2 regions of the Paenibacillus sp. J31R120 genome follow, and region 1 is predicted to be linked to the other one. Evidence: riboswitches for the same ligand, from Rfam matches in the RefSeq annotation. Region 1 holds a riboswitch; the other holds the start of a gene.

Region 1 (16,135 bases):
TATTGCCGACGAGCGCAGAGTAATGGGGGCTGACCGCGTACTCGCCGTTGATATTGGCGATCATATGGATCGTATGAGGATGGAGACGGAGGGCAGCGAAGGCAGAGTGAATCTGGCGCTGCTTCAGGAGGCCGGCTATGAAGCGATTACGCTGGGCAATAACGAAGGGCTGACCTATACAAGCGCAGCCCTTCATGAATTGTACAGCTCTCCGTCACGATTTGCGGTCGTGTGCGCCAATATGACGCTGGAGGACACGGGAGAGCGGCCAGAGTGGATGCAGCCCGGCATCATTCTGGAGAAGAACGGCCTGAGTATCGGCCTGGTCGGAGCTACGGCGAATTTTTATCCGTTCTACAAGCTGCTTGGTTGGACGACGACTGCACCGCTTGAAGCGATTCGGGAGCAGGTAAGCCTGCTGCGAAGCCGCTGCGACGTCATGGTCGTGATGTCTCATCTTGGCTTGCCGCTTGACCGGCAGATGGCGGAAGAGGTTCCGGGCATCGACCTGATTCTGGGAGCGCATACCCATCATCTGCTTGAGGAGCCGATTGTGATGGGCGAGACGACCATATGTGCTGCTGGCAAGTTCGGGGATTATGTCGGGCGGGTGGAGATACGGATAGACTCCGCAACGGGCAAGCCGGTCTTTAGCGCCTGCTGCCTTCCGACGGGAGCCTATGCGGAGCGGCCGGAAGCGGAAGCGATTATTCGCGCATATGGGGAAGAAGCCAAGCTTCGGCTTGGCAGGGTGCTCGCCACGCTCGACCATCCGCTCCCTGCGCGCGTGGACCGGGAATCGGCGCTTCCCAATCTGCTGGCGGCAGGACTGCGCCGATTGGCTGAGGCGGAGATTGGCATAGTGAATGCCGGGCAGTTGCTTGGCGGGCTGGCGATTGGCGATGTATCGGCCGGTGAGCTTCACGGGCTATGTCCGTCTCCCATTAATCCGTGCCGGATGATGATTGCTGGGATGCATCTCCGCGAAGCGCTAGAGCAGTCGCTCCTGGACGAGTTCGTATTCAAGCCGATCCGAGGTTTCGGATTCAGGGGCGAGGTGCTGGGCATGCTTGCCATAGACGGGCTGTCGGTCACTTACGATTCGAATCTTCCGCCTATGCATCGAATTCTGCATATGGAAGTGGGCGGTGAGCCGTTCCAGGATGAGCGGGTCTATTCGGTTGGTTCCATCGACATGTTCAGCTTCCGGGCGGGTTATGAATCGCTGGCTAACGGAGAGAGCTACAGCTTCTTTTTGCCCGAGTTTATCCGGGATGTGATAGCTGGCGAGCTATTATCCGAGAGCGCCCTGGCTTGCTGCAATCAGCTTAGATGGCGGTCAATCGGGTGAAAATGTTGCAACAAAACGATATATTGGCGTTTTCTGTCGAAAAATTAGGATAAAATGGTTGAAAAATTGCGCATTTTCACGTAAATTAACATTAAAAGCGGTTTACTCCGATAAATATTGTATTGACGACATAAAGGGGAAGGACCGAGAAAATGCGTTTGCTACCGATTTCGCAATGTGCGCCTGGGATGAAACTGGCCAAGAAGATTTTTTCCGAAGACGGTATCGTCCTTCTTAGCAATCATATGGAGTTAACGACACGTCTTATTGCCCGGCTCGAGCAATGTGGCGTTCAATATGTATACATTGAAGATCCAAGGACAGCAGATGTTATGGTGGCGCCTATTATTAGCGAGGATACGTTCCGGATGGCCATTAAGGAAATCCGCACGAATTTCCGCGAGATGATGGATCGACCCAAACGCCGGAAAGGCGTGACTTATCCCTACATCGCCCAGCCGTTCAAGAACTTGATGAATTCCATTATGGACGATTTGTCCAATCATAAAGACGCCATGATCATGTTGATGAATATGGGGACAGTGGACCACTATTTGTTCCAGCATTCGCTGAATGTATGCGTCTATACAACGCTGCTTGGCCTGTCGAACGGGTATTCACGGGACGAAGTAATGACGCTCGGCATGGGAGCGCTGCTCCATGATATCGGCAAGACACAAATTTCGACGAATGTGCTCACAAAGCCGGGTACCCTCAGCGGAGACGAGTTCGAGATGATGAAGCGGCATGCGCAGCTCGGCTATGAGCTGCTCAAGGATGAACCGAATCTGCCGCTGCTGGTTGCGCACTGCGCATTCCAGCATCATGAACGGCTTGATGGAAGCGGGTATCCGAGAGGCATCAAGGGCAATGAAATTCATGATTACGCGAAGTGGATCGGCCTTGTCGACTCCTATGACGCGATGACGACCAATCGAGTCTACCGTGCGCCGATGCTCCCTCACGACGCGATGGAGAGGCTGTATGCCGGCACAGGAACGCTGTACGAGCAGCGAATGCTCCAGCTGTTCCGCGATAAGGTAGCAATCTATCCCATTGGGATTTCCGTTAAGCTGCATACGGGCGAGAGAGGCGTAGTCGTGGACTTGAACAATAGCTATCCGCACCGGCCAATCGTACGCGTCTTGTATAATGAAGCCGGCGAGGAGCTGAAGGTCCCTTACGAGGTGGATCTCTCGAAGCAGCTGACCGTTATGATAACCGGTGTGAATGATGAGGATCAGACCGTGCCGCTTGTATCTGGCATTTGACACAATTGGATAGGATTTGGAAGGGGCCGCAAGGCTCCTTTTTCTTTATCATAATGAGTTATAAGTTTTCGGAGGGTATCGGACATATAAATTCGATTTGAAAGGCTTCGGGCAGAGGTATTCTTATTTGCTTCCTTTACCGTCTGACATTACAATGGTAAAGATGCGTTATTACGAGATTAAGAAGTCAGGTGTTGAACAAGATGAACATGCTACATACAGAAAACGACCAATACCGAGGCCCTGCTGTCCGTCAGCTTGCCCCGTTAACCCCCAAGAACGATCCGTGGGACCCGATCCGCTCTCTCCATCAGTACGGAAGCCATCGACTGACCAGCGTGGAGATGACCGTTACGAATCTGTGCAATATGAGATGCGAGCACTGCGCCGTGGGCGATACGCTTGTTATGGCGGAGCCGGATAAAATCCCGATTCAAGATATGATTCGTCGGCTGGAGGAAGTGGAGCATCTGGAGACGATCAGTATTACAGGCGGCGAGCCGACATTCTCGAATCGCACTGTGCAAGACTATATGGTTCCGCTCTTGAAATACGCCAGGAGCCGAGGCGTTCGCTCTCAAATCAACTCCAATGTGACACTGCCGTACAGCCGTTATGAGCAGCTTGCTCCCTATCTCGACGTGATGCACATCTCGTTCAATTACACGAATGCGGATGACTTCCATCAGATCGGCTTCGCCAAGGCGGGACATAGCGTGTCGCGCGATGCAGCAGCAAAGCTATATGACAGAATGATTGACAATGCGCGTCGATTGAGCGAAGCAGGTGTTCTTGTATCAGCCGAATCGATGATCAATTACCGCACGCATGACAAAATAGATCAAATTCATCAATTGATCGTGGAGATGGGCTGTCAGCGTCATGAAGTCCATCCGATGTATCCCAGCTCCTTCGCCAAGGATCTGCCCGTCATCACGAGAGAGCAGATGCGCCGTTCGATTGAGCGTCTTCTCGAAAACCGGGACCCCAATGTGTGGATGCTGTTCGGGACGCTGCCCTTCTATCATTGCAGCGACGATAAGGGAGAGCGTGAGCTGCTGACCCGTCTGGCTAATGAGCCGAACGTAACGGTTCGCAACGATCCTGACGGGCGCAACCGTCTGAACGTCAATTTGTTCACCGGTGATGTCTTCGTAACTGATTTTTCTGACGTGCCTTCCTTCGGCAATATTGCCGATTCAAGACTTGACGATTTGTTCGGCAGATGGCTGCAGCATCCGCTGGCACAAGGGGTTAATTGCCATTGTCCGGCTGCATCATGCTGCGGACCGAATCTGCTTGTCAAAGATATGTATTACAAGGATGTTAATTTTCACATGAGGAGTGCCATACTTGAATAGAACTTAAAGAAAGGAGGCATACGGTATGTCCATTCGATCGATAGTACTGATTGCGGTCGGTCTGTTCCTGATCTATTTGATGTTTACCGTAGGGGCTCCGTTCCTGCTGGCGCTCGTCGTGGCGATCTTCCTTGAGCCGCTGAACGGATTCTTCATGAAGCGGCTAAAAGTGAACCGGCTTGTCGCAGCTATCATATCCTGCACGTTGTTCACGGTCATCTTGATCGGACTCATCGTCCTGCTAGGTATCAAGATTATTGCAGAGCTGATCGCTTTCCTTGAGAAAGTGCCGCATTACTTCGAGAATGCGAATGAATTTGTCGACCAGCTTCTGGTCGATGCAAGGGGCTTGTATCAGAACCTGCCTCCGGATGCGGTAGCTACACTGGAGAATTACTTGCTGAAGCTGACGGACACCATTACATCTATGGTTGGCAAGCTGTCGACAACGGTTGTTGCGTTTGCGTCCACGCTTCCTGGCATGTTTATTTTCTTCATCGTCTTCTTCGTGGCGGTCTACATGTTCAGCTTCAGCCTGAATACATTGAAGGCATCGGTGCTGTCGATCTTCGACGAGTCTTCACGTTCGCAAGTAGATCAGGTGCTGAACAATCTGAGAAAATCGATCTTCGGTTTTCTTCGCTCGCAAATTATTTTGAGCGGCTTGACGTACATCATTTCACTTGCAGGACTGCTGATCCTGGATATTAAATATCCGATGGCGATCGCGCTGCTTATCATTGTCGTCGATATTTTGCCAATCTTGGGAACGGGCTCCGTCCTTGTTCCATGGGCGTCGTATCTCATTTTGACGGGCGATCTGTACACAGGTATCGGTCTAATCGTGCTGTTCCTGTTCATTACCGTGTTCCGCCGCATTATTGAGCCCAAAATATTGGGCGATTCCATCGGAATCGGCGCTTTGTCTGCGTTGATTAGCCTGTATGTCGGCTTCAAGCTAGTGGGTGTAATCGGCGTCTTCATCGGTCCTTTGGTCGTCATTATCTATATGGCGGCAAGGCAGGCTGGCCTGTTCCAGCAAAAAATCAAACTGTAATCAAAGGTTGACACCCGTTGTCATTCAGCGTTATAGTCTAACAAGGAAATCCACTAGGGGCGCCGTAAGGCTGAGATAAAGCATTTGCTTTGGTCCCTTTGAACCTGATCTGGGTCATGCCAGCGTAGGAAAGTGGGACAATCGGCAATGCTTAAGTCTGCCGAATTTAACGCGAGCAGTATCATGTATGGATAAGCCTTGAACTGCGCTTCACGCCTTTATCGGCTGAGCCAGTGATCATTCATAGGCCGTGTCCGCTGCAGCGTCCACTAACTTTCTTATATGTCTGCGTATGCCTCCAGGTGGAATTCCATTATTCCATTTAGGAGGTTTTTTGTTATGTTGACTACACCACTGCCGGGAAGCCGGAAAGTCTATGTGCAAGGTTCCAATCCGACGATTCATGTGCCGATGCGGGAGATTGCGCTGACGCCAAGCCAAGGGCGGAATGGAGAAGAACTGCCGAACGAGCCTGTCCGCGTCTATGATGCAAGCGGCCCTTATACTGATACTACTTACGAGGCGGATGTGCGGGCAGGCTTGCCGAAGCTGCGCGAGTCATGGATTACGGGGCGCCTGGATGTTGAGCGCTACGATGGACGGGAAGTGCGGCCGGAGGATAACGGGTTTGCGTCGGAGGAGAGGGTACGCGAGAAGGGAGCGGAGCTGTTCCCGAATTTGTCGCATCGGCCTCTGCGAGCCAAAGAAGGACGCAACGTTACGCAGCTGCATTATGCTCGTCAGGGAATTATAACGCCGGAGATGGAATACATCGCGATCCGGGAGGGAATGTCCCCGGCTTTCGTCAGAGATGAGGTAGCGGCAGGCCGCGCCATCATTCCGGCCAATATCAATCATCCGGAGAGTGAGCCGATGATTATCGGCAGAGGCTTCCATGTCAAGATTAACGCGAATATCGGCAATTCCGCTGTCGCCTCCTCGATTGAGGAAGAAGTAGAGAAGATGACCTGGGCAACCCGCTGGGGCGCCGATACCATCATGGATCTGTCCACCGGCAAAAACATACATACAACGAGGGAATGGATCGTTCGCAACTCTCCTGTACCGGTCGGAACGGTGCCGATCTATCAGGCTCTGGAGAAAGTAAACGGCAATGCGGAGGAGCTTAGCTGGGAAGTATTCCGCGATACGCTGATTGAGCAGGCGGAGCAAGGCGTGGACTACTTTACGATTCATGCGGGCGTGCTGCTGCGTTATATCCCGCTGACAGCGAAGCGGGTAACCGGCATTGTATCGCGCGGCGGCTCGATTATGGCCGCTTGGTGCCTGGCGCATCACAAGGAAAACTTCCTGTACACGCACTTCGAGGAAATTTGCCAGATCATGAAGCAATACGATGTGTCCTTCTCTCTGGGCGACGGTCTGCGTCCCGGCTCAATTGCGGATGCCAACGATGAAGCGCAGTTCGCAGAGCTGGATACGCTTGGCGAGCTGACGAAGATCGCTTGGAAGCATGATGTGCAGGTCATGATCGAGGGCCCTGGCCATGTGCCGATGCATCTTATCAAGGAGAATATGACCAGGCAGCTTGAGGTTTGCGACGAAGCGCCTTTCTATACGCTAGGCCCGCTGACGACGGATATCGCTCCTGGTTATGACCACATCACATCCGCCATCGGGGCGGCCATGATTGGTTGGTTCGGAACCGCGATGCTCTGTTATGTCACGCCGAAGGAGCATTTGGGACTGCCGAACAAGGAGGATGTCAAGGAAGGGGTTATCACGTACAAAATCGCGGCACATGCGGCTGATCTGGCTAAAGGCCATCCGCGCGCGAAGCTGCGGGATGATGCCTTGTCCAAAGCTCGCTTCGAATTCCGCTGGCGTGACCAGTTCCACCTGTCGCTCGATCCGGAGCGAGCAATGGCCTACCATGATGAGACGCTGCCAGCGGAAGCTGCCAAGTCGGCACACTTCTGCTCCATGTGCGGACCGAAGTTTTGCAGCATGCGCATTACGCAGGATATCCGGGAATTTGCCGCTCAGAACGGGATGGAGACGACCGAGGCGATTGAAGCCGGGATGAAGGAGAAGTCGGAGGCGTTCAAGGCAGCAGGAAGCTCGATTTATGCATAAGCAAGCCAATGAGATATGGGCGGACCGGTATGACAGGCAAATTCGGTTCGCTCCGATTGGTACGAAGGGCCAGGCGTGTCTGGCGAAGGCACAGGCGCTTGTCATTGGCTGCGGAGCGCTTGGCGCTTCGCTGGCCCAGCATCTGACCAGAGCTGGTGTCGGCAAGGTGCGAATCGCCGATCGCGACTATGTGGAGCCCAGCAATCTGCAGCGGCAGGTGCTCTTCCATGAAGCGGATGCGCTGGCGGCGCTCCCCAAGGCGGTGGCTGCGGCGGAGAAGCTGCGTGCCATTAACGGAAGCATCGAGATAGAAGCGCTTGTGATGGATGTGAACAGCAGCAATATAGCGATCGCTATGGATGGTGTGGATATCGTGCTGGACGGTACGGACAACACTGCAACGAGGCTCCTGCTGAGTGATGCGTGTTATGCGCGCAACATTCCGTTCGTCTATGGCGGCATAGCTGGAGCTGAGGGGATGAGCGCCGTGTTTGTTCCGGGAGAGACGTCATGCTTGGGCTGCTTGATCGGAGATGATGCGGATGCGGATGAAGGCCAGAACTGTGATACCGCGGGAGTTTTGTCCGCCGCTGTTGAATTTGTTGCCTCGCTGCAAGCGGTCGAAGCGATCAAATGGCTAAGCGGCAATCGAGCCGCTGTTCGCAAAAGCTGGATCACAGCAGATCTATGGAGCTTTTCCGTTCGTGAATTCGCATTGCCCTGTTGCTCGCCGGTATGCCGTATTTGCGGCGGGGCTGCTGTCGGAGCGGCTGCGCATTGGACAGACACACGCTCTCGAGATGAGGCTTATGGGGAGACGGAAAGGGAAAGCGATACCGCCACTTATTCATCCTCTTGGGGATATTCTGCAGCTGTATCGCTTTGCGGCAGAGATTCTGTACAAGTAACGCTTCAGGCGTCGTTGCAATTGGATCAGTGGAGAGATGCATTCGATCGAATGGGATATGCCTACAAAGCCAATCGCTATTTGCTTAAGGTCCTGCTGCCGGAGGGTGAGAGATTGGTGCTGTTCCCGGATGGGCGAGTACTGGTGCAGGGCGTTACCGATCCGGCTAGAGCGCTTCAGCTATGCGCATCTTACTTGGCCAATCCCGAAGCGAGGGCAGAAGAGGAGGCAAAAGCGTGATAAAGAGAAATTGGAGCGATTTTGAGCTGTACGTCATTACGGCCACAGCCAATCATCCCGGAAGGGAATTGATAGAGGTGATGGAGCAGACTTTGCTTGGTGGGGCGGGCATGCTGCAGCTCCGCAATAAGACGGGCTCACGTGAGGAAGTGCTTCGTGAAGCCTTGACGCTCCGGCAACTGACAAGAACATACAACGTTCCGTTCATCGTGAATGATTACGTTGATATAGCCATTCAGGTCGATGCGGATGGCGTTCATATCGGGCAAGAGGATATGCCGATTCAGGAGGCTCGCCAGTTGCTGGGCCCTGGCAAGCTGATCGGCGTATCGACGCATAGCCTGGAGCAAGCGCTGAAGGCGGAGAGGGACGGAGCGGATTATATCGGCGTCGGCCCTGTGTATCGGACGAATACGAAGCCTGGGCGAGCTGCGGTATCGACCTCTTATGTAGCGGAGGCAGCCGCACATATCAGCATTCCGTTCGTAGCGATTGGCGGCATTACGCTGGATAATGCAGATCTGGTATTGGAAGCGGGGGCGCGCCGCCTATGCGCCGTATCCGCCATTGTCGGCAGTGAGGATCCGGCTGCGACCTGCCGCTCCTTCCTGGAGAAGATTAGCCGTTACAAGACACTAGAGAGACAACAGGTAACGATCAGACTGAACGGAGAGACGCGTCGTACTTCGGCAAGGGATCTGGAAGAGCTGGTGAGGGAGCTTGGTCAGAGTCATAAACGGATTGTTGCTGAGCTGAACGGCATTATCGTCTCCAAGAGCATGTGGGGAGCTACTGCGCTTGAAGCGGGAGCGGACATAGAATTGATACAGTTTGTTGGAGGGGGCTAACGTTATGTTGGCAGGTTACGATACGGCTGTCTTCCGTCTTGGAGGAAAGGAGCTTCGTTCACGTTTTTTCCTCGGTACAGGCCGATTCCCGAGTCCGGCTGTCATGCAGCAGGCTTTGGAAGCATCAGGAGCGGAAGTAATCACGTTTGCGGTGCGGCGGGTAGATCTGGACAGCTATGAGGATGACTCGATCCTTCAGCATCTGGGGGAGAGAGGGCTTCACTATTTGCCTAATACATCCGGCGCGAGCACGGCGGAGGAAGCGGTACGAATAGCGAGGCTGGCACGCGCTGCAGGTCTTGGCAATTGGATCAAAATCGAGATTAGCGGCAGTCCGGTGACCCTGCTGCCTGATCCGATCGAGACGCTGAAAGCCACGGATATATTAGCTAATGAAGGATTTGTTGTCCTGCCCTATACGTCGGATGATCCCATCCTATGCAAGCGGCTTGAAGAGGCGGGGGCTGCGGCGGTGATGCCGGGTGCTTCGCCTATTGGCACAGGACTTGGCTTGCTTAATCCGTATAACCTGGAATTGATTATTGAAAATGCAAAGGTGCCGATTATAGTAGACGCAGGCATCGGATCGCCCAAGGATGCGGCGGAAGCGATGGAGCTGGGCGCTTCGGCTATACTGGCGAACACGCCTGTTGCCAAAGCGAAGGACCCGGTCAAGATGGCGCAGGCCTTCGCTATGGCGATTGAGGCGGGGAGGCTGGCCAACGAAGCGGGCAGAATACCGAAGAAGAAATATGCATCGGCAAGCAGTGATCCTGCCGGTACGCTATTTCAGCATTCTCCATGGAGTCATAAGGGGGAGAGCTATTAATGCCGCAATCAGTTATGATGCTTGGCGGCGGAATAATCGGCTTGTCTTGCGCATTGGAAGCGGCACTTAGAGGCTACGAGGTCAGTGTTGTGGAATGCGGGACATTCGGAGGCCAAGCGTCAGGAGCAGCGGCTGGCATGCTGGCTCCCTATTCGGAGAATACGGACCAGCCGGATGCCTTCTTCCGGTTATGCCTCCAGAGCTTGAACCTATATGAGCCTTGGGTTAAGAAGGTAGAAGAACACTCCGGCATGACAACCGATTGGATCAGAAGCGGCAGCTTGAACGTCTACCGCCATGAAGCGGATCTGCTTCCTCTGCAATCCCGAATACGCTGGCATAATGAGTGGGGAGCAAAGGCGGAGCTGGTCGAGGGAGAGGCGCTGCGGAATCTGGAACCGGGGCTGTCGCATGATATTGCGGCTGCCCTCTATTGTCCGGAAGAGAGCCACATCTACGCGCCCAGTCTCGTAGCGGCGCTGGAGACGGCATGCCGCAAGCTTGGCGTGAAGCTGTGGGATCAAGCGGGAGAGCTGACCGAATTAGCGTTCCATGAATCCGGTGTAACGGTGAGGCTGACCGGCTTACCCCAGATAAGCGCCGATCGGATCGTCATCTGCACCGGAGCCTGGTCAGGCGCGCTTGCGCGCTGGCTGGACATCTCTATTCCGATTCATCCCATTCGCGGGCAAATCTGCTCCTATGAGAGTGTGTCCGATGATTTGCGCCATATGATCTTCTCCAGCCAAGCTTATTGGGTGAACAAGCCGATGGGCCGGATCGTTTGCGGCGCTTCTGAGGATGTAGCCGGATTCAATTCGTCAGTTACGGATAGAGGCATCCAGAGACTGATTAGGGCAAGCGAGCGCTGGCTGCCTAGACTGGCAGACAAAGAAACGGCGCATCGTTGGGCTGGTCTCCGGCCTGCAACGATGGATGGAATGCCGCTGATCGGCAGCGTCGAGGGTAAACCTTCCGCCATTATGGCAGCAGGCCACTATCGCAATGGCATTCTGCTCAGCCCAGTGACAGCTATGCTTGCTTGCGATCTGCTGGACGGAAGGGGAGATACATCGCTGGTCGCGCCGTTTTCGCCGAATCGATTCACAGCCCTGCGAGCCGTATAACGCTTGCCAGGATGTTTTATCTTTGCATGTACAGGACGGATGTCCAAACCTTCGCGAGGAAGAACCATATACTAGGGGATGAGAGTCTTTAACTTATGGATCGTGGAGGTATGATATGATTTCCGATATTCCAGATGAGGATCTTCTGAGCAAAGATGAAATCGTGGAGCGCCTGAAGACGGCATTGATAGATAAAACCCCGTATTGTCTCGTTCGCATTGGGGATGGAGAAAACTTTGTGTTGTCGCAGGACTCTGTGTATACGATGGAGCAGACCCTTGGCCAGCTTTGGGTGAAAGAGGCGAATAAAGGAAGGAAGGGTGTGCGCTTCCCCAATATTCCAGTTCGGGACCAGCTGGTGGAAGCGATACGGGAAGCGGATATCGTCGGCATTCTTGCCAAAAACGACAAGGTGATCCGTGCCCATCCCAATCATAAGCGAGTGCTCACGAACCGGATTTTCAATCACTTTGAGCTTATGCCGCAGGCGGTCTGCAATGCAATCGTGAACAGAGAGCTGATCTACCATAAGCCGTTCTGGGAAATGCTGCATGAGCAGAACAGCCGGGTTGCGCTCGTGTCCAGATGGGCCGGAGGGACGAAGCAGCGGCTTATACGCCCGCCCTATCATTTGCAAGTGCCCTTCACGCTACCGTTTGAGCGCAACGAAATGATGGCAGACACGCTAGATATCTTGGAGCAGCGTAAGGATGAATACGATATCGTATTATGCTCTTGCGGCATTAATGCCGTCATACTGGCCCATCAGATCAAGAAACGGATCGGCAAGATTGGCGTGGATTTCGGTATCGGTTCGCAAATCATTTCATCTGTCAAAATATAGCGAAGAGGATGGCCCGCGCTTCAAGCTAGCGAGCCATCCTCTATTTGATTACGGCAACTGCCAGCGAAGCACGACGCCGGCCTGCGTGAGACCGCCACCGAAGCCGTGAAGCAGGAGCGTGTGTCCGGCTTTCACTCTGCCGTCCCGCACCGCATCATCAAGAGCGAGCGGGATAGAAGCCGCCGATGTATTGCCATACTTGGCGATGCTGGACAAAGCCTGTTCTTCGCGAAATCCGACTCTCTCGCATAAAGCGTCAATGATCCGCTGATTGGCATTATGCGGCACGAACCAGTCGATGTCTCCCGGCTGCAGGCCGCATTGCTGCAGCAATGCGCGGACCCCTTCGGATACGCGGCTTACTGCCCAGCGATAGACTTCCCTGCCGTTCTGAACAAGCTTCCCCTGAGTCTGAATGGGAAAGTCGCCGATGGAAGGAGACAGGTTGCTCAAATACACATGCTTACCGCCGTCTCCCTCCGTGTCAGAGTATGCACCCAGCAAAGCCCCATTGCCGTCCTTCGCGCGCTCCATCAGGACCGCGCCAGCGCCGTCGCCGAACAAGATGCATGTGGTACGGTCGGTGTAGTCCGTAATTTTCGTCAAAGCATCCGCGGCAAGGACAAGCACCTTCCGGTACAGACCTGACAGCAGCAGTCCGTTTGCGAGTTGCAAGGCAGCCGTGAAGCCTGCGCAAGCGGCTTGAATATCGATGGAGCCGCTTTGCCGGATATGATATTTGGCTTGTATCGATGCCGCCATGCTCGGGAAGATCGTGTCAGGCGTGGAAGTCGCCGCAATAATATAGTCAACGTCACTCAGATCAGAGCCGTATCGCTCCACCATATTGTCGATAGCTCTGGCAATGAGGTCAGAAGTAAACTCGTTCTCCTCGGCAATGCGCCGTTCCTTAATGCCGGTCCGCTGCACGATCCATTCGTCGTTCGTGTCGACCATAGCGGCAAGATCGTTATTCGTCAGCTTGCGCTCGGGTACATAAGTGCCAATCGCGGTAATAACGCTGTTGGACACAAAGGGTTGATCGTTATGGTGTGAAAAGGAAGACATATGAACACCTCTTTCGCCAAAATTAGTACCAGATACTAATACTTGATACTAACAATATAGTCGCTCTGTTGCCAATTGTCAACGGGCGTATAGCCGCAGGCGGATTGACAAACGCTATAGCCAAGTCTGAATAAGGCTAATGGATTTAAAGGAACGGGAGGTTGGCCAATGCGAAAAAAAATGATGACGCTGACGGCTGGCGTTGTGCTTAGCGCTATGCTTGGCGGCTGCGGAATGGAGTTTCAAGGCGACTTGGGCAACAAAAACATCCGGCAGAATTCGATCCGATACGATTCAAGCGGTTCTTTGCTCAAAGACAAGCGCTTTGCCGATGATGGCATGAATGAGCGCAACCGGGTGAACGGAAGACAGTTAAGAAGCAATAATCTCGTCGGTTCTCATAAAAATTACCGCATCGAAATGAGCCGGGCCATCGCTGATAAGTTAACCGAAATCGACGCGGTCCAATCATCCTCCGTCATGCTGGCAGATGATAATGCGTATGTTGCTGTATCGCTGGATGGCGGCGGCTTGACCATGCAATCGCAAAGCCAAGACCTCGGCCGGACGCACATCGGTTTGTTCAGCAAGGACGGTGCGCAAGCAGGCAAGCGTATGAGCAGCCTGTCTACCGGGGAAGATAAGCTTACAGAAGAGCTGAAGGCTCAAATCGCCAGTATCGTAAAGGAACTGAGACCAACCATCGTACACGTCTATGTATCCGCCAACCCTGAATTTGTAGGTAGAATGGCTGCTTATCGGAAAGACGATGAGACGGGCTATCCGGTACAAAACTATATTATGGAGTTCAATGGACTTGTGGAGCGTGTATTCCCGGTCGTCAAGCCGCTAACGACAGATCGCGGCATCTTGAAAACAACAAGCGTATCAAGAAAATACAGACTCCTTGATTAAGAAAGACAGCAGGGAGAAAAGGCTGACCCGCCGAATAGGCAGGTCGGCCTTTTTGCGCGTGGGGAAACAATCGTCCATTCCAGCGTGTGCATCTCGTCATATAGTAATCTAGCGATTTGACAACGGCTGGAAAGAAGGCGAGAGAAGGAATGATGGAACAGCAATGGGCAGAAGGTAACGACCAAAAAACGGTGGCGATTATCGGACTTGGCTACGTGGGGCTTCCGTTGGCGCTGCTCTTTGTAAAGAAGGGATTCCGTGTGCTGGGCATCGACCTGGATGCCCATAAAATTGAGTTGCTGCACAAAGGAAAAAGCTATATTCATGAAATTCCTGACGAGAGCATTCAGTCTGCGGTGAAAACCCAGCGATTCCTGGCAACGAGCCAGCATAGCGCGATACAAGCGGCCGAGGCGATTATTGTCTGTGTGCCGACGCCGCTTACCGAATACGGAACACCGGATTTGAGCTATCTGACGGAAGCGGCGACCCAGATTGGCCTCCGGCTGAAGAAGGGGCAGCTTGTTGTACTGGAAAGCTCTACGTACCCCGGCACGACAAGGGAAGTATTGCTTCCGCTGCTCGGCAAGTCGGGCCTCAAGGCGGGGGAGGATTTTTTCATCGCCTATTCGCCTGAGCGCGTCGATCCGGGCAATAAGCAATTCCCGCTGGAACGTATCCCGAAGATCGTCAGCGGTACGACACCTCTTTGCCTGGCGAAGGTCAAAGAATTGTACAGCGGAATATTTCCGAAGGTTCACCCGGTCTCCACGACGGATGCAGCGGAAATGGCCAAGATTTTGGAGAATGCGTACCGGCTTGTCAATATCTCCTTCATGAATGAAATGGCTATGATATGCGACAGATTGAATCTGGACATCTGGGAGGTGATTGACGCGGCGGGAACGAAGCCCTTCGGCTTTACGCCATTCTATCCGGGGCCGGGCATCGGCGGACATTGTATCCCGGTTGACCCATCCTACTTGTTGTGGAAAGTGAAGCAATATGATATGAACTCCGAGTTCATCAGCATGTCCAACGCAATCAATCATAAAATGCCTCTCTACGTGACGCAGCAGCTCAAGAGCGTCCTGTCGCCGAGGTCGCTGCCAGGCTCCAGCATCCTCGTCTATGGCGCGGCATACAAACCGGATATCGCGGATTACCGGGAATCGGCTTCCATCGATTTGATAAAGCTGCTTCGTCTGGAAGGCGCGAAGGTCTATTACCATGATCCATATATTTCTAAGCTATCTCTGGGAGATGGCGTTCTGACAAGCGTCAAGCTGGATCAGCAACTGCTTGCGAATATGGATGCCGTCGTCATTGCGACTAACCATAGCGGCATGCCGATTGATCTTATGCTGGAGCATGCCAACTTGATTTACGATACACGCAATTCAACCCAAGGGAAAAGCGGCAAAGCTAAAGTACTGCGGTTAGGGGTCGGAAAAGGCTAAGCTGCTTGCTCTCTGGGTGATGCGTACATCGATGTGAATAAGGAGGGCGGCGATATGTTCAATAATTCGATCATTTTGATAACAGGGGGAACGGGCTCGTGGGGCAGGGAGCTGACGAAGCGGCTGCTTGCTCTGCAACCCAAGGAAATCCGCATATTCTCCAGAGGTGAATTCAATCAGGTGCTAATGGCGAGAGAGTTTGAGCATGCGCCAGAGGTTACCTTTCGAATTGGGGATGTGAGAGATTATGAGGCGGTGCGAAGCGCATGTGCCAATGTGGATTACATCTTCCATCTCGCTGCCTTGAAGCATGTGACGATCTGCGAGAATCAGCCGGAGGAAGCGCTGAACACGAATGTCAAAGGCACGGAGAATGTCATACGCGCCAGTCAAGAGACGGGCGTGAAGAAAGTCATCGATGTATCAACGGATAAGGCGGTCAATCCCGTCAACTTCTACGGCATGACGAAGCTGCTGGGCGAGCGGCTGATCTTGAATGCGGACACCCGCAGTGAAACGACGAGGTATGCGTGCGTCAGAGGGGGGAATGTGCTTGGGACGCGCGGCAGCGTCGTGCCCTTCTTCCTCGATATGATCAAGCAGCAGCGAACGTTTCCGATCACCTCCGTCTTGATGACCCGCTTCCTGCTCACGGTGTCCGATGCGATCGAGCTGCTGATCAAGGCGGCGACGGAAGCGGTTGGCGGCGAAATCTATGTCATGAAGATGAATGCCTGCCGGATCACTGATTTGGCGAGTG
Region 2 (16,135 bases), on a different contig from region 1:
ACCTGGCTGCCGGTCCAGCCGATCTTCGCTCCCAGCGCCTCGCCGATCCGCCTTGCAGGTATCCAGGTCGTGCCGCCTTGCAAGTACCCGCCTCCCAATACTTGGCCTTGATTGATGATAGGCACAACGGAAGCCGCCTCAAACCCTTTCGGCAAGGGAACAGGCTTCGCCATCTCATCATAACGGAGCAATCCATACTGGCGAATAATCGCCATCAGCTTCGACGGGTAGGCAGGGTCTGTCGCATAGCCGCAGGCCAGCAGCATCTGTGTCTGTCGCTCCGGTGTCGCGGCATGACGCACTCTATCGTATCTGGATGTATTCAGCAGCAGATCAAGGTCTTTGTAGAAATGATAGATGCTCTTATACGCGCGGAATGCCGCCTTCGATATGACGGAGCGCCCGTCCACATACTCCCATGTCCCCTTTACGACAGCTTCGCCCTGCCAATAGGCATTCGTCCGGCCGCTGCCTACTTTAATGCCGCCCAGATTGTTCCATGCGTGAATTTCTCCCCCGGATTCCAGCAAGCTCTGCGCCAGTCTTACCGACGGAAACATTGAAGAACCTTCCAGATGAACGAATATGACGGCCGGGGCGATAGCCGCAAAAAATTGATCTCTCGTTAGCTTTGCCATGCTTGTCACTCCTTTTTCGCCGTATCACATGCGCACAATCTCCTCTTTACGTTGTATGCGACAGCTTGGCATAAGGAAACGGCCCTTTGTCCGCCATGGACAAAGGGCCGTTCTTCTAACCTTTATAGGATTCCGTAAAACTCCTTGGTGTTGCGGAGCAATATAGCCTCAGCTTCTTCTAACGCCAAACCCTTGATTCGGGCAATGTCTGCTGCGGCATCTCGTGCCATTCCCGGTATGGTCATACGCCCGCTATATGGCCCCTCAAACGGCCACGGACCGTCTGTCTCTGCCATCAGCCGCCCCATCGGATAGCGCTCCACCAGCTCAATGATCTCTGATTCGTATGCCACATCAGGCGTAATCGAGACGTAATAGCCGGATGCGATCATGCGGGCAACCGTCTCTGCGCTCCCCTTGAACCAGTGAAAATGTGCTTTCCTTACCCCGTGGCGCTGCAGCAAATCGCAAGCCTTATCCGCATCCTCATAGACGGCATGAAGCACAATCGGCCTGTCGAGCTCGGCAGCCAGCTTCACGAACGACTCCAGCCACTTCAGATACGGTGTCTCATCGAAGCTCTCGCCCGCAGCTTCCCTCTCGGTACGCATGTAATAGGGCAAGCCTACTTCTCCAATTGCGAATGCCTCACCGCGTTCATGCCGGGCACGTATCCAGTCCAATAACTGCTCGCGCTCATCCACTCCCGGCAGCTCCTGCTCCGGATGAAAGCCGTATGCCGGATGCACACGACCCGGATACTGACGCATCAGCTCCTCATTCGCCTTGCAGGAGGCCAGATGCATCGAAACGGCGACGACTGCTTCTACTCCGCTGCGGAAGAAGGCTTCCTCCAGCATGGGATGAAGCTCGGACGGCTCATACAGATCGAGATGGATATGCGCATCAATCACGCTGCTCCCGCGCTCCTGCCTCGCTCTATCTTCCATTCCCGCTCGCCTCCTTCGTTCCTTCCGCCAGATGGCGGTAGATTCGGCTTCTCAGCTCCATGAACCTGGCATCCTCGCGCAGCTCTTCCCTGCGCGGGCGGTCGAACGGAACCGTAATTTCATCCAAAATAACAGCGGGAGACGCCGACAGCACAATAATACGATCAGACAGGTACAGGGCTTCCTCGATGCTGTGGGTAACCAGCAGCACGGAGCGGCGATTCTGCTCCCAGATCGACAAGAGCCACTTCTGCATATGCTCCCGCGTCAAGGCGTCAAGCGCGCCGAACGGCTCGTCGAGCAGCATCAGTCGTTGCGGAGACAGCAGTGCCCTGAGAAACGACACGCGCTGCTGCATGCCGCCGGACAGCACATGCGGATAGGCGCCCGCATATTCGGCAAGGCCGATCCGCTCCAGCCAGACTAGCGCTTCCGCCCTCGCTTTCCGCTTCTCCACGCCTGCAATCGTTAGCGACAGCTCAATATTGCCCGCGACTGTCCGCCACGGCAGCAGCGACGCTTGCTGCGGCATATAGGCGACATGACCGGTCTCGCCCGTCGTCGCTTGTCCGCCGATTCGCACTTCGCCTTCCGTAGGCTGCTGCAAGCCTCCGATAACGCCGAACAGCGTCGTCTTGCCGCTGCCGGACGGCCCTACGACGGAGACGAATTCGCCATCAGCCACTTGAAGAGACAGCTGCCGCAGCACATCCTTCGTCCCGCGAGCATCGGCAAAGCTTTTGCTTACATTTTTAACTTCCAGCATGACGTCCTGCCTCCCCCTTTCCTGGCCGCCAGCGGATAACCGCACGCTCTACAAGCGCAATCAGGCCAAACAAGGTCAAGCTAATCATAACGATCAGGATAGCGGAAGCGAATGCCCGCTCCGGCATATACCCCCTCGTCGACAGTACCATATAGCCGCCCAGCCCCATCTTGGGTGACAGCATCTCCGCGAAGGTCGCGCTTAGCACACTGTAGGAGGCTGCAATTTTCAGCCCCGAGAACAGGCTTTGGAGCGCGCTCGGCAGCTCTAGCCGCCAGAACAGCGTCCACTTGCCGCTGCCGATCATGCGCATATAATTGCGCAGGCTCTCATCCGTACCCGTCAATCCGCCCAGCATCGCAATGCAGACCGGGAAGAAGCAGACGAGCATAACCAGCAGCGCCTTGGGCAGCAGGCCATAGCCGAACAGCATCGTCATAATCGGTCCCAAGATGACGATCGGCACGTTCTGGGACAGGATCAGCAGAGGATAAATGCCCCGGCGCACCCCCGGCAGCAGATGCAGCAAAGCGGCGAGCACGAAGCCCGCCGCCGTTCCCCCTGCGAATCCGATGGCTGTAAGGCCAAGCGTCGCGCCTGTATGCTCCATCAGCCTTGGCCAGACGTTGCTTGAGAACGCCGCTTTGACCACTTCAACCGGAGACGGAATCATCCAGTCCTTGACGAGTGCAAAGGAAACCGCTGCCTGCCAGCAGGCAACTAAAATCCCAAGCACAAGCGCCGGCGGCCATACGCGCGACCACAGATTCCGTCTATTGTCCATCTGGATATTTCTCCAGCAAGCGGCCCATGAAGGCGCCGTTCTCCGGATTATAATAAATCTTCACTTGGGAAATGACCGACGGACAGCCCATCTCGGCCATGGCCTCGCTCATGCGCTGCACGATAGCCAACAGATTGCTCAGCTCACCCTCCATCGTCGTCTCCAATGGAGCGACGCGATAAGGCACGCCCGATTCTTTTATAATATCGATTGCCCGGTCTACATAAGGAAGCACGCTGGCTCCTCCAGGTGTTGTCGGCAAGATTTGAATGCTTACGAGTGCGTTAGCCATATGATCCCTCTTTCCTTTCGTCATCAACTATTTCGCTTTAGCGAGTGATCTACTTCAAGCTGTATCCTTCACTTAGCTTACTTTCAAATACCGCTTACTCCGGCAAAAATTCGTTCGTGAACGCCTTCTCCGCTTCCAGCTCCGACTCCAGCAATCCGCGCTCGAACATCCAGTCGGCATAATTCTTCCATACGCTCAGCTTCTGCTCGCCCCAGCGCGGAGCATCATCCTGATAGCGCGGGCTCAGCCACTTCTGGCTGGCTCTGACCAGATCTGGATTAAGGTCCGGCTCCGCCTTGATCAGAATTTCCGCTGCGTCCTCCGGATTGTCGATCGTATATTGGTAACCTGCTGCTGCTCCGGCCGTGAACGCCTTGACCAGCTCCGGCTGCTTCGATACCAGTTCCTCGCTCGTCACCAATACCGGCGTATAGTAGTCCAGCTTGTCGCTATAATCGGTCAAATACACCATATTGATTTCTTCGCCGCGCAGCTCCGACTCTACGCCAGTCCAAGCATAGTAGATCCACGCAAAATCGATGTCGCGTTTGACAGCCGTGAAGAAGTCGCTGTCGCCAATGCTCATGATGTCGACTTTGCCGACATCCGCGCCTTCCTCGCGCATGAGGGAGTCAATCACCGCTTCCTCCACAGGTGCGCCCCAGCCGCCGTAGCGCTTGCCTTCGAACTTCTTCGGCGAGTCGATGCCCTTCTCCTTCGGCGATGCAAAGCCCGACGTGTTATGCTGAATAACCGCCGCGACGGACACAAGCGGCACACCCGCAATGCGGGCCATCGTAACGGACTCCTGATAGCTCACACCGAATTGCACGTTGCCGGAAGCGACCATTTTGTCCGCGCCGTCCTGGCCCGGCTGAATAATCTCGACATCGAGGCCCTGCTCCTTGAAGAAACCTTTATCCCTGGCAACGTACAGGCCTGTATGATTCGTATTCGGCGACCAGTCCAGCACGACCTGCACCTTCTGCAGTTGCTTGTCTCCTTCGCTTCCGCCTTCTTCCGCATTTTTGTTCTTCGTTCCCCCGTTGCCGCCTCCGCAAGCGGCAAGCGCCACTGTCATCGCGAGGATCGCGAGCGCAAGGCTCCAACGTTTCTTTTTGCTGCTGTACATGGTGTTTCCCCTCTCCTCTTGCTCTCTTTTTGCCCATTGACGTTCGGCCTTGTCCGGTCCCTGCTCCTGCGTGTGAATAAAAGAAAGACGCCTCCCGGAATCGGAAGACGTCGTGTTGTCGGCTAATTTCTTCACTTCCCCCGCAACCCCTCCGCTACAAAACCACAAGGTATGATAGCGAATGTCTTGCAAAAGAAGCATAGCTTCTATTCCTACGCCGGCATTATCCGGATCAGGTATATGGGTCGGAATGCGATCATTCCCTCTCAGCCGGCTAGTCCAGCTCCCCAGAGCGTATTCGGTTACGTCAATTACGTTTCCATTATAGCAAACTCCGATCAGAATGCCAGACTTTTTTTCCCTTATGTGCCCTGCGACCCGCGAAGCGCCGCTCCACGGTACTTCTTACGGATTCCTACCATCAGCAAAGCGAGCGGCAGCGCAATCTGGAAGAATGGCGCAATCTTCAGCGTGATGTCCAGTCCGATCCAGATATGATAGGTGTTGTTCGGCTCCAGGAAAGAAGCGGCGTAAATCAGGGCGCCAATCGGGAATACAAGCGTACGGTAAGACCAGCCCGTCGCCTCACTCGCCATCAGAATGGAGGCAATATATAGGGTTGCAATTTTCACAAATAGTCCGATGAACAACAGGAGCGTCACCACGACATCGAGCCGTTCCAGGAAATTAGCGAGCCTGACAAGCTGCAACACATGCAGCAGCGGCAGCGCGGTCAGCTCCGCCAGCTCCGGACCGAGCACACACAGAATGAGGGCATTCATGAATACCAGAAAGATCGAGACGCCGATCTGTGACCAGTAGGTCACCTTGCTGATCGATTTCTTCTCGCTTACATGGCCGAACAGCACCAGGAAGACGACCATCTGGGCAAAGGGAAACGACAGCAGATTCGGAAAAGCCGCTTTTAGAATGGGCATCGGACCGTTCTCCATAATCGGCAACAACTGGTTCACCTTGACCAGTCCACTGAAGAAAACAAGCAAGATGACAAGGAAATAGCTGAACAGGACAACTGGAAACAGCAGTTGGATGATGCGGACCAGCACTTCGACTCCTTTACTTGCCGTATAAGCCGCCACCGCCAATATGAGCAGCATAACGATCCATTTGGGCGTAAAGTTGAGCAGCGCCATCGTCGTCAGCTCGCCTACATCGCGGACATTCCGCATCGATTCGTAGGAGAGCCAGATCGCATGGACAATTGCAATGAAGCCGCCAATATAGCGGCCAAAATGATATTTGTACAAATCTCCGAGTCCGGCGTTCGGAGCGCGTTTATGAATACGAAGATAGATAACGGTCAGCAGCAGCCCCGCGAAGGCTGCAACCAGCATAGCGATCCAGGCATCCTGCTTCGCCGTGATGCCCAATTCGAAGAGCGGCGTACTGCCGATCAGAAATACGATAATGAGAATCGCCAGCTGGTATTTGCCGAACTGTTGCTGTTGCTGCTGCATAACGAATCTTCCCCCTCCTTCGCAATCAAGACATATGTCGCGGATTATGCCCCCGGCTTCTTCTGCGCTTCCTTGAAGCTTTTGCCGCTCATGCCTGTAGAGCTCAGCTTCATGTTCACGTTCAGTTCAACCTCCATTCGCGGAAACTCTTCCTTCCAGCGGCTCTCCAAGGGTTTCCAAGCTTTAGGATGCTGCTTATAAATCTGCGTACCGAAGCCGAGCACATCTACCTTGTGCTTGCGAACCGCTTCCCAGCCATTCATTACAGTCGCAGCGATTCGCTCCTCGACAAGCCGCTCGACCTCCCACACTTCCACCGGCTTCATCAAGTCGCCGCCACAATCGTATTCCAGCAGCGTGCCTTGCGCCGCAATATCTATCTTCATGACCCATTTGTCGCCCCGCTGCAGCGGCTTAAATTTGGTAGAGGAGTGGAGGATTCTCGCTGAAGAGCCCTCCCTGCCCTTGCCCCCGACAGAGCAGGCGAACGAAACCGTTGTCTTGTCTACATGGTTGGTCAGCCACATGACGCCTTTGCTTTGTTCGTCGTTAATCCACCCTACAAGCTTGTCCCCGTAGACAAGGCCAAGCTCGCTGAGCCGCACCTTGGATGGCGTCGATGTCTGGCTCAGCGTATCAACCCTGTCCGTGCTCTCTCCGGAGCCAGCCAGCGCAAGACCCGGTATGCTTGTCGCTTTGGTATGCCCGAGCAAGTCCATGAGCACGTGATGGATCGTCATTTGCCTGTAGGACGAGCTGTTTATCTCTTCATTGACAATCATCCGCTGAATGGCCGCTCCCGGAATTTGCTCCAGCGGAATAAGCTGCTCCAGCATCAGCCTGGCCGTGCTTTTGGAGAGAAACACATCCACCGTCTCCCGGGAATCGTGATTGCGCAGATAAGCCTCCAGAAGCGGTCCGATTCCTTTTCTCGCCGCTTCCTGACCGATAATCACAATCTGATTATGCGAGAAATACAGCCGCCTGGACGACTCCTGGCTCGCCTTGCTAATCGCAATGCGGAAGTTGTCTCCTGTCGAAGAGAATACATTCACTGTTGCCGTCCGCCCGCCGCCTGCCTGGCCAGAGATGGCCTTGGGGATAACGACCTGGTTGGTCAGCACCCACTTCCCGTTCTCCCAGTCCACTCCCGTGGCGGATATGATGGCAATATCGTTCAGCTCGACTCTATTCCAGCAGCCCGTCTGGAGCAGAAGCAGCGAGCCTAACAGCAGAATCCGAATTGCTTTCATCCGTCTGCCTCCCGTCAAGGTTTTCCTTCAATGGCGCTGGGCGGGAGGCCTTCTCCCGCTTTTCTGCCGCCTCGGATTGCGCAGCTTCATATCAAGCGGCCTCAGTACGATCGACCACCATGGCACACGGACGAATACGTCCCGCCACAAGCCGCTGTTCTTGGCTCCCGGAGCAATCGGCGACATGTACGGAACACCGAAAGAACGCAGCGACACCAGATGGACCAGCACGAACAACACTGAAATAAAGATGCCGAAGAAGCCGAGCATGCCCGCCATAATCATAATGCCGAAGCGGATAATGCGGGAGGTTGCCGCCATATTGTTCTCCGGCATCACGAAGTTGGAGATCGCGGTGAACGATACCACGATGACCATGCCCGCAGAGACGATTCCCGCCTGCACCGCCGACTGTCCCAGCACGAGCGCTCCGACAATCGAGATCGCGGGGCCGATCGCGCGGGGCATGCGAAGCCCCGCCTCCCTCAGCACCTCGAAAGTCATCTCCATAATCAGCGCTTCGACAAGTCCAGGGAACGGCACCCCCTCCCGCTGCGCAGCGAGGCTGATCAGCAGTGTCGTCGGCAGCATCTCCTGATGAAAGGTTGTAACCGCGATATACAGGGCAGGCAGCAGCATGGACATGACATAGGCCGCATAGCGGATCATGCGCACGAATGAAGCGATGTCGAACCGCTGGTAGTAGTCTTCTGGAGACTGAAAGAAGCTGAAGAACGTGGTCGGAGCAACCAGTGCAATAGGGGTCCCGTCGACGAGAACGGCCACTCTTCCCTCCAGCAGCCCTGCCGCAACGGAATCCGGCCGCTCTGAATTCAGCAGCGTCGGGAACATCGTGAAGGTCTCGTCCTGAATGTACTCTTCGATATAGCCGCTCTCCAGAATGCCGTCAAGATCAATTGCGGCAAGCCTCCGGTACACTTCCTTCACAATGCCTTGATCCGCAACCCCATGAAGATACAGTACAGCTACGTTGGAATGCGTCTGCGTGCCGATCTTATGCGTCTGCACATGGAGATCCGGCGAGCGGATAATCCGTCTGATCAAGCTAATATTTGTACCCAATTCCTCCACGAACCCGCGCTGCGGCCCTCTAATGACCGTCTGCGTCTGCGGGATGCTGATCGCCCTCTCCTTGGCACCGCCCACCGCAGCCATCAGCGCAACCGTGCTTCCATCTATGAAGATCAAGCACCAGCCCTCCGTCAATTGCTGGAGTCCTTCCTCCAGCGCTACGGCTTCCTTCACACCGCCTATTGACACAACACTTGTGCGCAGCGCTTCTACCAGCCGGTCGCTTTTGCTCTCCATATGAGGCGGAAGCTTCATCGACATCAAGGGAGCCAGGAGGCTGTCGTTAATCACATCCGTGTCAACGAGGCCCTCGATATACACCATCCCCAGCTCCCGTTCCGGGGCGGCATCGCTGCGGAACAAGCGGACGACGAGATCGCTGCTGCCGCCGAACCGGGCACTCACGGCTTGAACGTTGGCCCGCAGCGAGGGACTAAGCGGCGTCAACGCCGTTTTTTTCGTTTGTGTCATGTCGCACCCTCTGTTTCCAAGTTGCCTCTATTTTGGCTCGATTCCCCTTGGAATATGTATGTAACCAACTCTGGCGCGGGCTAATACAATGTACTGACGAAAAAGCAAGAACAGAGAGGGAAAGGTTGTGACAGCTTGAACAGCATCAGCTTGTGCATGATCGTCCGCAATGAAGAAGACAGCCTGGGGCGCTGTCTGGCATCCGTCAAGGATGCGGTGGACGAGATCGTCATCGTAGATACCGGCTCGACAGACAAGACCAAGGAGATAGCAGCTTCGTTCGGAGCCTTTATTTATGATTTTGAATGGATTGACAATTTCGCGGCAGCCCGCAACTACAGCTTCGAGCAAGCGACTAAGACGTTCATCCTGTGGCTGGATGCCGATGACATCATTGAGCCGGAGGATCTCGCCCGTCTGAAGGCGCTGAAGGAAAAGGAAGAGCTTCCGTACGACAGCGTCACGATGAACTACAATTTGACCTTTGACCATAACGGCAATCCTGTCTTCAGCCTGAAAAGAAACCGTCTGGTCCGCCGCAGCCGCGGCTTCCGCTGGATCGGTCCCGTGCATGAATACCTGGCCGTATCGGGCTATACCTACCATAGCGATATCGCGGTGACGCACCGGAAGGAGCGGCGCCATACCGACCGCAATCTTCGCATCTACTTAAAGCGTCTGGAGGGCGGAGAGGAGTTCTCTCCGCGCGATCAGTATTATTTCGCCAATGAGCTTCGCGATCATGGCCGTCTTCAGGAGTCAGCCGACTGGTATGAGAAGTTTCTGGTATCGGGACTTGGCTGGGTGGAAGACGAGATCGCTGCCTGCATGAAACAAGCCGATTGCTACGGACGGCTGGGACAGCCGGATCGGCATATTGCGTCGCTGCTGCGCACGCTGAATTACGACCTTCCTCGCGCCGAATTTTGCTGCCAGCTCGGAGCTGTCTTCCTGGAGCAGAAACGTTACCAGCAGGCCATCTACTGGTTCACGCAGGCGACGCGGCTGGAGAAGCCAAAGGATATGATGGGCTCCACGGATAATGCCACATGGACCTGGCTGCCCCATCTGCAGCTGACCGTCTGCTACGACCGGCTTGGTGATCGTGACAAGGCCATCGAGCATCACCGCATCGCCCAGAGCTACAATCCGAAGCATCCCAGCATCGTGTACAACGAGAAGTTTTTCAGCAGCGCAAAGACCTGATACACGGCGCGAACTATTCGTGAAAAAAGCGGCGTCCTCCCTGTAACAGGAGGGCGCCGCTCTGTATTTCTTTTATCGGACAGGCTAGGGGTCTGGCCATATCCAAAAAAGGCGGCGTCCTCCCTGATGAAAGAGGAACGCCGCCTTTTTGGATACTAATACATGCCTGAGAGCGCTTCTTGCCATTCCGGACTTTGAGCCGGCTCATCAATTTGCTGAAACCTTGTGATGCCAAAATCGTCCAGACTTCCTTTGAAGAAAAACACAACCTGATACTCCCTTAGTTCCCCCTGCTCCTCAAATGTCAGCGTGACTCTCCCGACCGGCGAGCTGTCATCATTTCGTACCCTCAGATTTTTATAAGTAACAGCGTGGACCCCTTGTTCCTGCAGATCCCGGACTCTCTGAGCCCAAGCCGTGTTAGCCTCACTCTGCTCCCGCTTGTTCTCCCCATTTTCCTCACCAAAGTGTATGTTCGTCGAAGCTGCCTCCAGACTGCCAGCTGTAAGATTGCTGAAAAAGGAATGCGCGACATATCGCCCATACAGCACATCCCAATAATTCAATCCCGCGACAAGAATAAAAAATAATATAACTGCCCCGATAAGTGTTCTTTTTAAAGGCTTCATCCTACAACCTCGCTCCAGCCGATCAGCCCGCCTACAGCAGTCTGGCTCCTTCGTAATGGCGTTTCACACCCTTAATTATACTCCGCTGGATTATGAATACAAATCTATGAGATTAGTTGGAAAGCCTGCCGTATGCACCTTTACGGACTGCATGCTGCGCAATTCTTCTCCAATGCAGAGGGGACGCCGCTTTGCGTCGTTGTCAATAATAACCACTTAAAAAAAGATAGCACACGATCGTATGTTCTGTATATAATAAGCATATCATATAGAGAACATACATTCGCATTATTAAGGGATAGGGAGGCAACAAGCATGGCTCGCGACAGAGTAATCATGCTGGCCGACTGCCAATCATTCTACGCCTCCGTCGAGAAGGCGGAGCATCCGGAATACCGTGACCGTCCGCTCGTCGTAGCGGGTGACCCGAAGCGTCGCTCCGGCATCATATTGGCAGCCTGCCCCATCGCCAAGAAGTACGGTGTCACAACGGCCGAGAGGCTGGGCGATTCACTCGCCAAGTGCCCGGACCTGGTTATTGTACAGCCGCGCATGGCGCTGTATATTGACATTTCGCTCATGATTACACGCATTTATCAATCGTACACAGACCTAGTCGAGCCTTATTCCGTCGACGAGCAATTTCTAGACGTGACCGGCTCCCTCCATCTGTACGGCTCCGCCGACGAGCTGGCCGCACTCATCCAGAAGCGTATTCAGGAGGAGACGGGCATCTACACCCGCTTCGGCATCGGGCCGAACAAGATTCTGGCGAAGACGGCCTGCGACAATTACGCCAAGAAGAACGATTCAGGCATCTACACGCTTACATCAGATAAGCTCGCCACGACGCTTTGGACACTGCCCGTAGCGAAGATGTTTATGGCGGGAAGCCGCATGACCCGGCATTTCAACGCGATGGGACTGGAGACGATCGGCCAGCTCGCCGCAACGCCGCTGGAGAAGCTGAAGACGCTTATGCGCCGCAAATTCGGCCGCAACTCCGATATTAACGCGGAGCTGTACTGGCGGATTGCGAACGGTCTCGACGACAGCCCCGTTACGCCTGGCACGCATGAGACAGCCCCGACGACGATCGGTCATATGATGACTCTTCCGCGGGACTACGGAAGCCTGGAGGAGATCAAAGTCGTGCTGCTGGAGCTGACTGAGCTTGTCTGCCAGCGCTGCCGCAGCAAGAGCTACATGGGACATGTCGTATCAGTCGCCTGTATGGGCGCCGATTACAGCAAGCCAAGCGGCTTCAGCCGCCAGATGAAGATGGACGATCCCACTAACGTGACGAATCAGGTATACCGCTATGCCGTCCAGCTGCTGAAGCGGCACTGGGACGGACTGCCCGTCCGCAAGGTAGGCATCAGCCTGTCCCAATTCGCCGCGGACGAAGAATACCAGCTGTCGCTGTTCGAGCCGGACCGCGAGAAATGGATGGCGCTGGAGAAGGCGACGGACGCCATCAAGCGCAAGTATGGCGATGCCAGTATCGTAAGAGCGGTCTCAGCCACTGACGTCGGCCAAGCGAAGGATCGTTCCAGAAAGATCGGAGGACATTACAAATGAGGAAGAAGCTTGAAGGCAACGGACTATGGGAATCCAGCCGCATGATGCTGCCGGAGCATAAGACGGCAATCAATGACCATTCGGAATCACTCAAGCGGCGCCAGCGAATCGAGCTGGACGAACAAGAGTGGGAGCATGTCTCGCGGGTCGTCTCGGAATCACTGCTCAGAAGGCAGCCTATTGCCGTGCGGCTGTTCCACCCCGTCGAGCTGCTGACCGTCATCGGCATCGTCGACCGTGTGGACGAGCTGAAGGGCCGTTTCATGGTTGACGGCGAGTGGTTCCCGATCGGAGATATAGAAGGGGCAGCACTGGAGAAGCAGTAGGCTCCATTGCATGGCGGCATCGAAATGCAACTGCAACCCACAACATAAGAGCAATCATGTCACGTGTTCGACTATGTGCCATGAATCCGCACAAAAACCCTTGCCACACACCAATAAATCTAAAAATCAAGCAGCCGCGATCCCACCGGACCGCGGCTGCACTATTATGAAGACGGCTGCGTACCTTCCTTGCTAATCCCTTCGCCTGGCACAGGCGATTCCCCCCGCTGAACCGCCAGAACAGCAAGCTCCAGCTTGCTCAGCATCAGCCCGTATTCATTTGTGAGCTCGAAGTTGCGGGGCAGCGGAAGCTCGCGGAAGTAAGGAAGAACCGCATCCACGCTATGGAACCAGTCCCCCTGCTCCGCAGGCTCGACGGGATGATCCTTCCAAGCTGCTTGCAACGAAGGGCTATAGATACGCGAAGCGCCCTTCTTCAGCCGCCCGCCCAGCAGCTTCTCCTCATAGATGCGGCGGGGCGGTTCATGCCGCACATCCTCGTACAGCAAGGCGGCATAGTCGCTGCGCGAGCCGCTATGCTTCACCGCAGCCGCGAAGCATCTGGCCCCGTCGAAGACGCGGGGAACGCCGAAGAGCATTGCATAGAGGCGTTTCCCGAATTCAATACGCTCCTGAATGTCGCGGAAGTCCTCCAGAATAAGCCCCGCAAGCTGGAGCCCATCGCCATTCTCCCCATCGCATGCCTCTTTCCCGCCGCCGCTTCCGTAAGGGAAGAGCACGCCGTTCAGCTGCAGCAACGACTGAAGGCCGAAGAACAACGTATGAAGCACGCGCTTCTCGTAATATTCGTTCCGTACGACGCGGCTCTCGATATAATGCTGCTCATTCACAATAAGGGCTGTGGTCAGCAAAGCAGAATCCTTTTCGCGCCAAAACAGCTTCCATACCGGAAGCATAAACTTCGATACGCCAAAGGCCGGCAGCAGATGGAACAGGCTGCGTCCCAAGACCCGGCTCCACTGGTACAGGAGAAGCTGCGGATACGCATCCTGGAAGATCAGCGCGTTCGCGCGCTCCAGGAAGAGGAAGACGTCGCGCCGCTGCTCCTCCGTGAGCAGCCGCGGCAGCCATTCCCCTTGAAGGTCGGTCATATTCCACCCGCCGTTGCGGGATACGAGATGGGCCAGCAGCGCCCAATGCAGCTCCGGGGTGCGGAAGTACATATTACGGTAAGCTTCCGTCCTCGTCACATTGTTGCGGTTCGCTTCTGCCGTCTCTGTCCGAATCCGCTCAATGAGCATCTGCTCATCGGCCGTCCAAGGAGTGCCGTCTACAGCGCCATGTCCCTTCTCGCCGTCGGCATGCCCGGATGCAAGCTGCTTCGTCCATACTTCCTTCAACCGGGCGACAGCAGCAGGCGATAGCTTTAGCGGCTCCGCCGATTCCAGCATATCGCTGGACGCGCTCATCGCCTTCCACTTTCCCGTCGCATAAGCCAGCGCTTCGCCGGGCAGCGCCAGCAGATGCCCGAGCCATCCGCCGAGCCCGGCTCGCTCATCCCGATCTTCGCTCCCGGGCTTCTTCTCCTCCTCCATCCACTGCTCCTCCTTCCAAAAAAATCGCTCTTACCATTATCCGCGAATGATTGGCACCTCATACCGAGCGGAACGCACATACCGTACCGTATGCGCGAGAGCGACGGCTTGCTTCTCGCAAGAGCCGAATGAGAAAGATATAATGAAGAGGACAAGTTCCAAGGAGGACACAAACATGTGCGGACGCTATACGGTAACCATTACGCTGGAGGAATTAATGGTGAGGTACATGATCGAGGAGACGAACGTCCCCTTTCATAAGCCCAAATACAATGTCGCCCCAGGCCAGCATGTGCTGGCGATTATTAACGACGGCAGCCGCAACCGGCTTGGCGAGCTGAAGTGGGGCTTCATCCCTTCATGGGCGGACGATCCAAAGGTCGGCTATACGATGATCAATGCGCGTGCCGAGACAGCCGCTTCGAAGCCGGCGTACAAGAGCGCTTTTCAGAAAAAAAGATGCCTTCTCCCCGCAGACAGCTTCTACGAGTGGCAATCGACCGCACGCGGCAAGCAGCCTATGCGCATCAGGCTCAAAACCGGATCCCTATTCAGCCTGGCCGGCCTATACGAGACATGGACATCCCCAGGCGGCGAGCGGATCAGCACCTGCACCATTCTGACCACTACGCCCAATGAAGTCGTCGCCCCTATCCACGACCGGATGCCCGTCATCCTGACTCCGGAGCAGGAAGCGGTCTGGCTGGGTCGCGAGCAGCAGAACATCGCTATGCTAACCTCGCTGCTGAAGCCCTATCCTTCGGGTCAGCTTGAAGCCTATCCCGTCAGCCCCGCCGTAGGCAATGTGCGCAACGACGACCCGTCGCTGATCGAACGGCATGAGCCAGGCGGACAGTTGGAGCTATGGTAATAAAGGATCGTTCATCATCCGATTATCCCCTCTCACCTCCGAATTCCGCATACAATCACTCCCTCAGGGAAAAGATGTAAATACTTTCGACATCTCAATCCCGGGAGGAGAACCGCATGAGGAAATCGCCGAATAATAAAGACCTCCCGCCCAACCACTCGTCAGACAATTCCGAGAAACCAGCGGGAGAGCAGCTCATTGCCGCATCACTCGCCGATAACCGTGAAGTGCTGGAAACCGTATTTACCCAATGTACTGATCTCAAAATCACGACCTGGACCTACGGTCCCGAGCTGGCATATTCGGCCTCTTCCGTTTATTTTGATACCCTGACCAAATCCACGCCCACCCACTATGTAAAGGATACGCTGCAGAACCTGGTGTCGCATGAGCTGGGGCCTGCTTCCGAGTTGACCGTGCAGGATGTCAGCCGTTTTTTCGAGCAGCAAGGCATCGCCTCTCCCCATGTTGAACTGCTTGCGGAGATCTCTGCGGCAGTCGCAGCCATTCTGGACGGAAAGGTCGTTTTGTTTTTTGACGGATGGCCCAAGGCTCTGGCCTATTCCGCCTTTGACGTTGAGCAGCGCCAGGCATCCGAGCCAATTACCGAGCCTACTGTTCAAGGCCCTCACGTCAGCTTTATCGAAAGCCTGGAACGCAATATTGGCGTCATTCGCACTCTGTTGAAGTCGCCTCATCTCAAATTCGAGCGCTTCATATCCGGCGAGCATGTCCAGAGGACGGTATCCTACGGTTATTTGGATGGCGTCGTGCAGCCAGAAATACTGGACGAATTCAAAAAAAGAGTAGGCCAAATCGGCCAAGAAGAAATCGTAGAAGTGTCCTATCTGGAGGAGTGGATCGGTGAATCTCTGTATTCCCCTTTCCCGCAGGTCCGGTACACGGAGCGTCCCGATACGGTTATTGCCGCCTTGCTGGAAGGCAAAATTATCGCCATGGTGAACGGAAGCCCGTCCGTGCTCATATGCCCCGGCAGCTTTATTGAATTTTTCACCAACAGCGAGGATTATTATTATCGTTCGATCTTCTCATCCTTGATTCGGATTTTACGGATAGCCGCTTTCGTCATCGCTCTGCTGCTGCCCAGCA

Evidence for each region. Region 1 has a riboswitch for thiamine pyrophosphate ahead of thiC (phosphomethylpyrimidine synthase ThiC). Riboswitches for the same ligand answer to the same signal wherever they lie in the genome.
Region 2: it holds a riboswitch for thiamine pyrophosphate, as region 1 does, so the genes downstream of both, AC0YNW_RS03600 (ABC transporter substrate-binding protein) here and thiC (phosphomethylpyrimidine synthase ThiC) in region 1, are expected to answer to the same signal.

The regions. Positions count from the first base shown of each region.
Region 1 covers NZ_JBWDNN010000005.1:462,318-478,452, reverse strand. The annotation lists gene AC0YNW_RS20485 (bifunctional metallophosphatase/5'-nucleotidase) at 1-1,351, shown strand, start outside; gene AC0YNW_RS20480 (HD-GYP domain-containing protein) at 1,504-2,622, shown strand; gene yfkAB (radical SAM/CxCxxxxC motif protein YfkAB) at 2,826-3,983, shown strand; gene ytvI (sporulation integral membrane protein YtvI) at 4,009-5,040, shown strand; TPP riboswitch at 5,086-5,188, shown strand; gene thiC (phosphomethylpyrimidine synthase ThiC) at 5,380-7,137, shown strand; gene AC0YNW_RS20460 (ThiF family adenylyltransferase) at 7,130-8,284, shown strand; gene thiE (thiamine phosphate synthase) at 8,281-9,132, shown strand; gene AC0YNW_RS20450 (thiazole synthase) at 9,137-9,961, shown strand; gene thiO (glycine oxidase ThiO) at 9,961-11,088, shown strand; gene AC0YNW_RS20440 (GT-D fold domain-containing glycosyltransferase) at 11,204-11,932, shown strand; gene AC0YNW_RS20435 (beta-ketoacyl-ACP synthase 3) at 11,981-13,000, opposite strand; gene AC0YNW_RS20430 (YhcN/YlaJ family sporulation lipoprotein) at 13,169-13,915, shown strand; gene AC0YNW_RS20425 (nucleotide sugar dehydrogenase) at 14,065-15,375, shown strand; gene AC0YNW_RS20420 (polysaccharide biosynthesis protein) at 15,430-16,135, shown strand, end outside.
Region 2 covers NZ_JBWDNN010000001.1:785,521-801,655, reverse strand. The annotation lists gene AC0YNW_RS03625 (glucosaminidase domain-containing protein) at 1-638, opposite strand, end outside; gene AC0YNW_RS03620 (TatD family hydrolase) at 761-1,588, opposite strand; gene AC0YNW_RS03615 (ABC transporter ATP-binding protein) at 1,578-2,354, opposite strand; gene AC0YNW_RS03610 (ABC transporter permease) at 2,341-3,138, opposite strand; gene AC0YNW_RS03605 (thiamine-binding protein) at 3,128-3,430, opposite strand; gene AC0YNW_RS03600 (ABC transporter substrate-binding protein) at 3,525-4,562, opposite strand; TPP riboswitch at 4,755-4,862, opposite strand; gene AC0YNW_RS03595 (GerAB/ArcD/ProY family transporter) at 4,925-6,040, opposite strand; gene AC0YNW_RS03590 (Ger(x)C family spore germination protein) at 6,085-7,293, opposite strand; gene AC0YNW_RS03585 (spore germination protein) at 7,321-8,856, opposite strand; gene AC0YNW_RS03580 (glycosyltransferase) at 8,992-10,062, shown strand; gene AC0YNW_RS03575 (hypothetical protein) at 10,218-10,691, opposite strand; gene AC0YNW_RS03570 (DNA polymerase IV) at 11,007-12,272, shown strand; gene AC0YNW_RS03565 (YolD-like family protein) at 12,269-12,598, shown strand; gene AC0YNW_RS03560 (DUF2515 domain-containing protein) at 12,763-14,154, opposite strand; gene AC0YNW_RS03555 (SOS response-associated peptidase) at 14,330-15,025, shown strand; gene AC0YNW_RS03550 (spore germination protein) at 15,142-16,135, shown strand, end outside.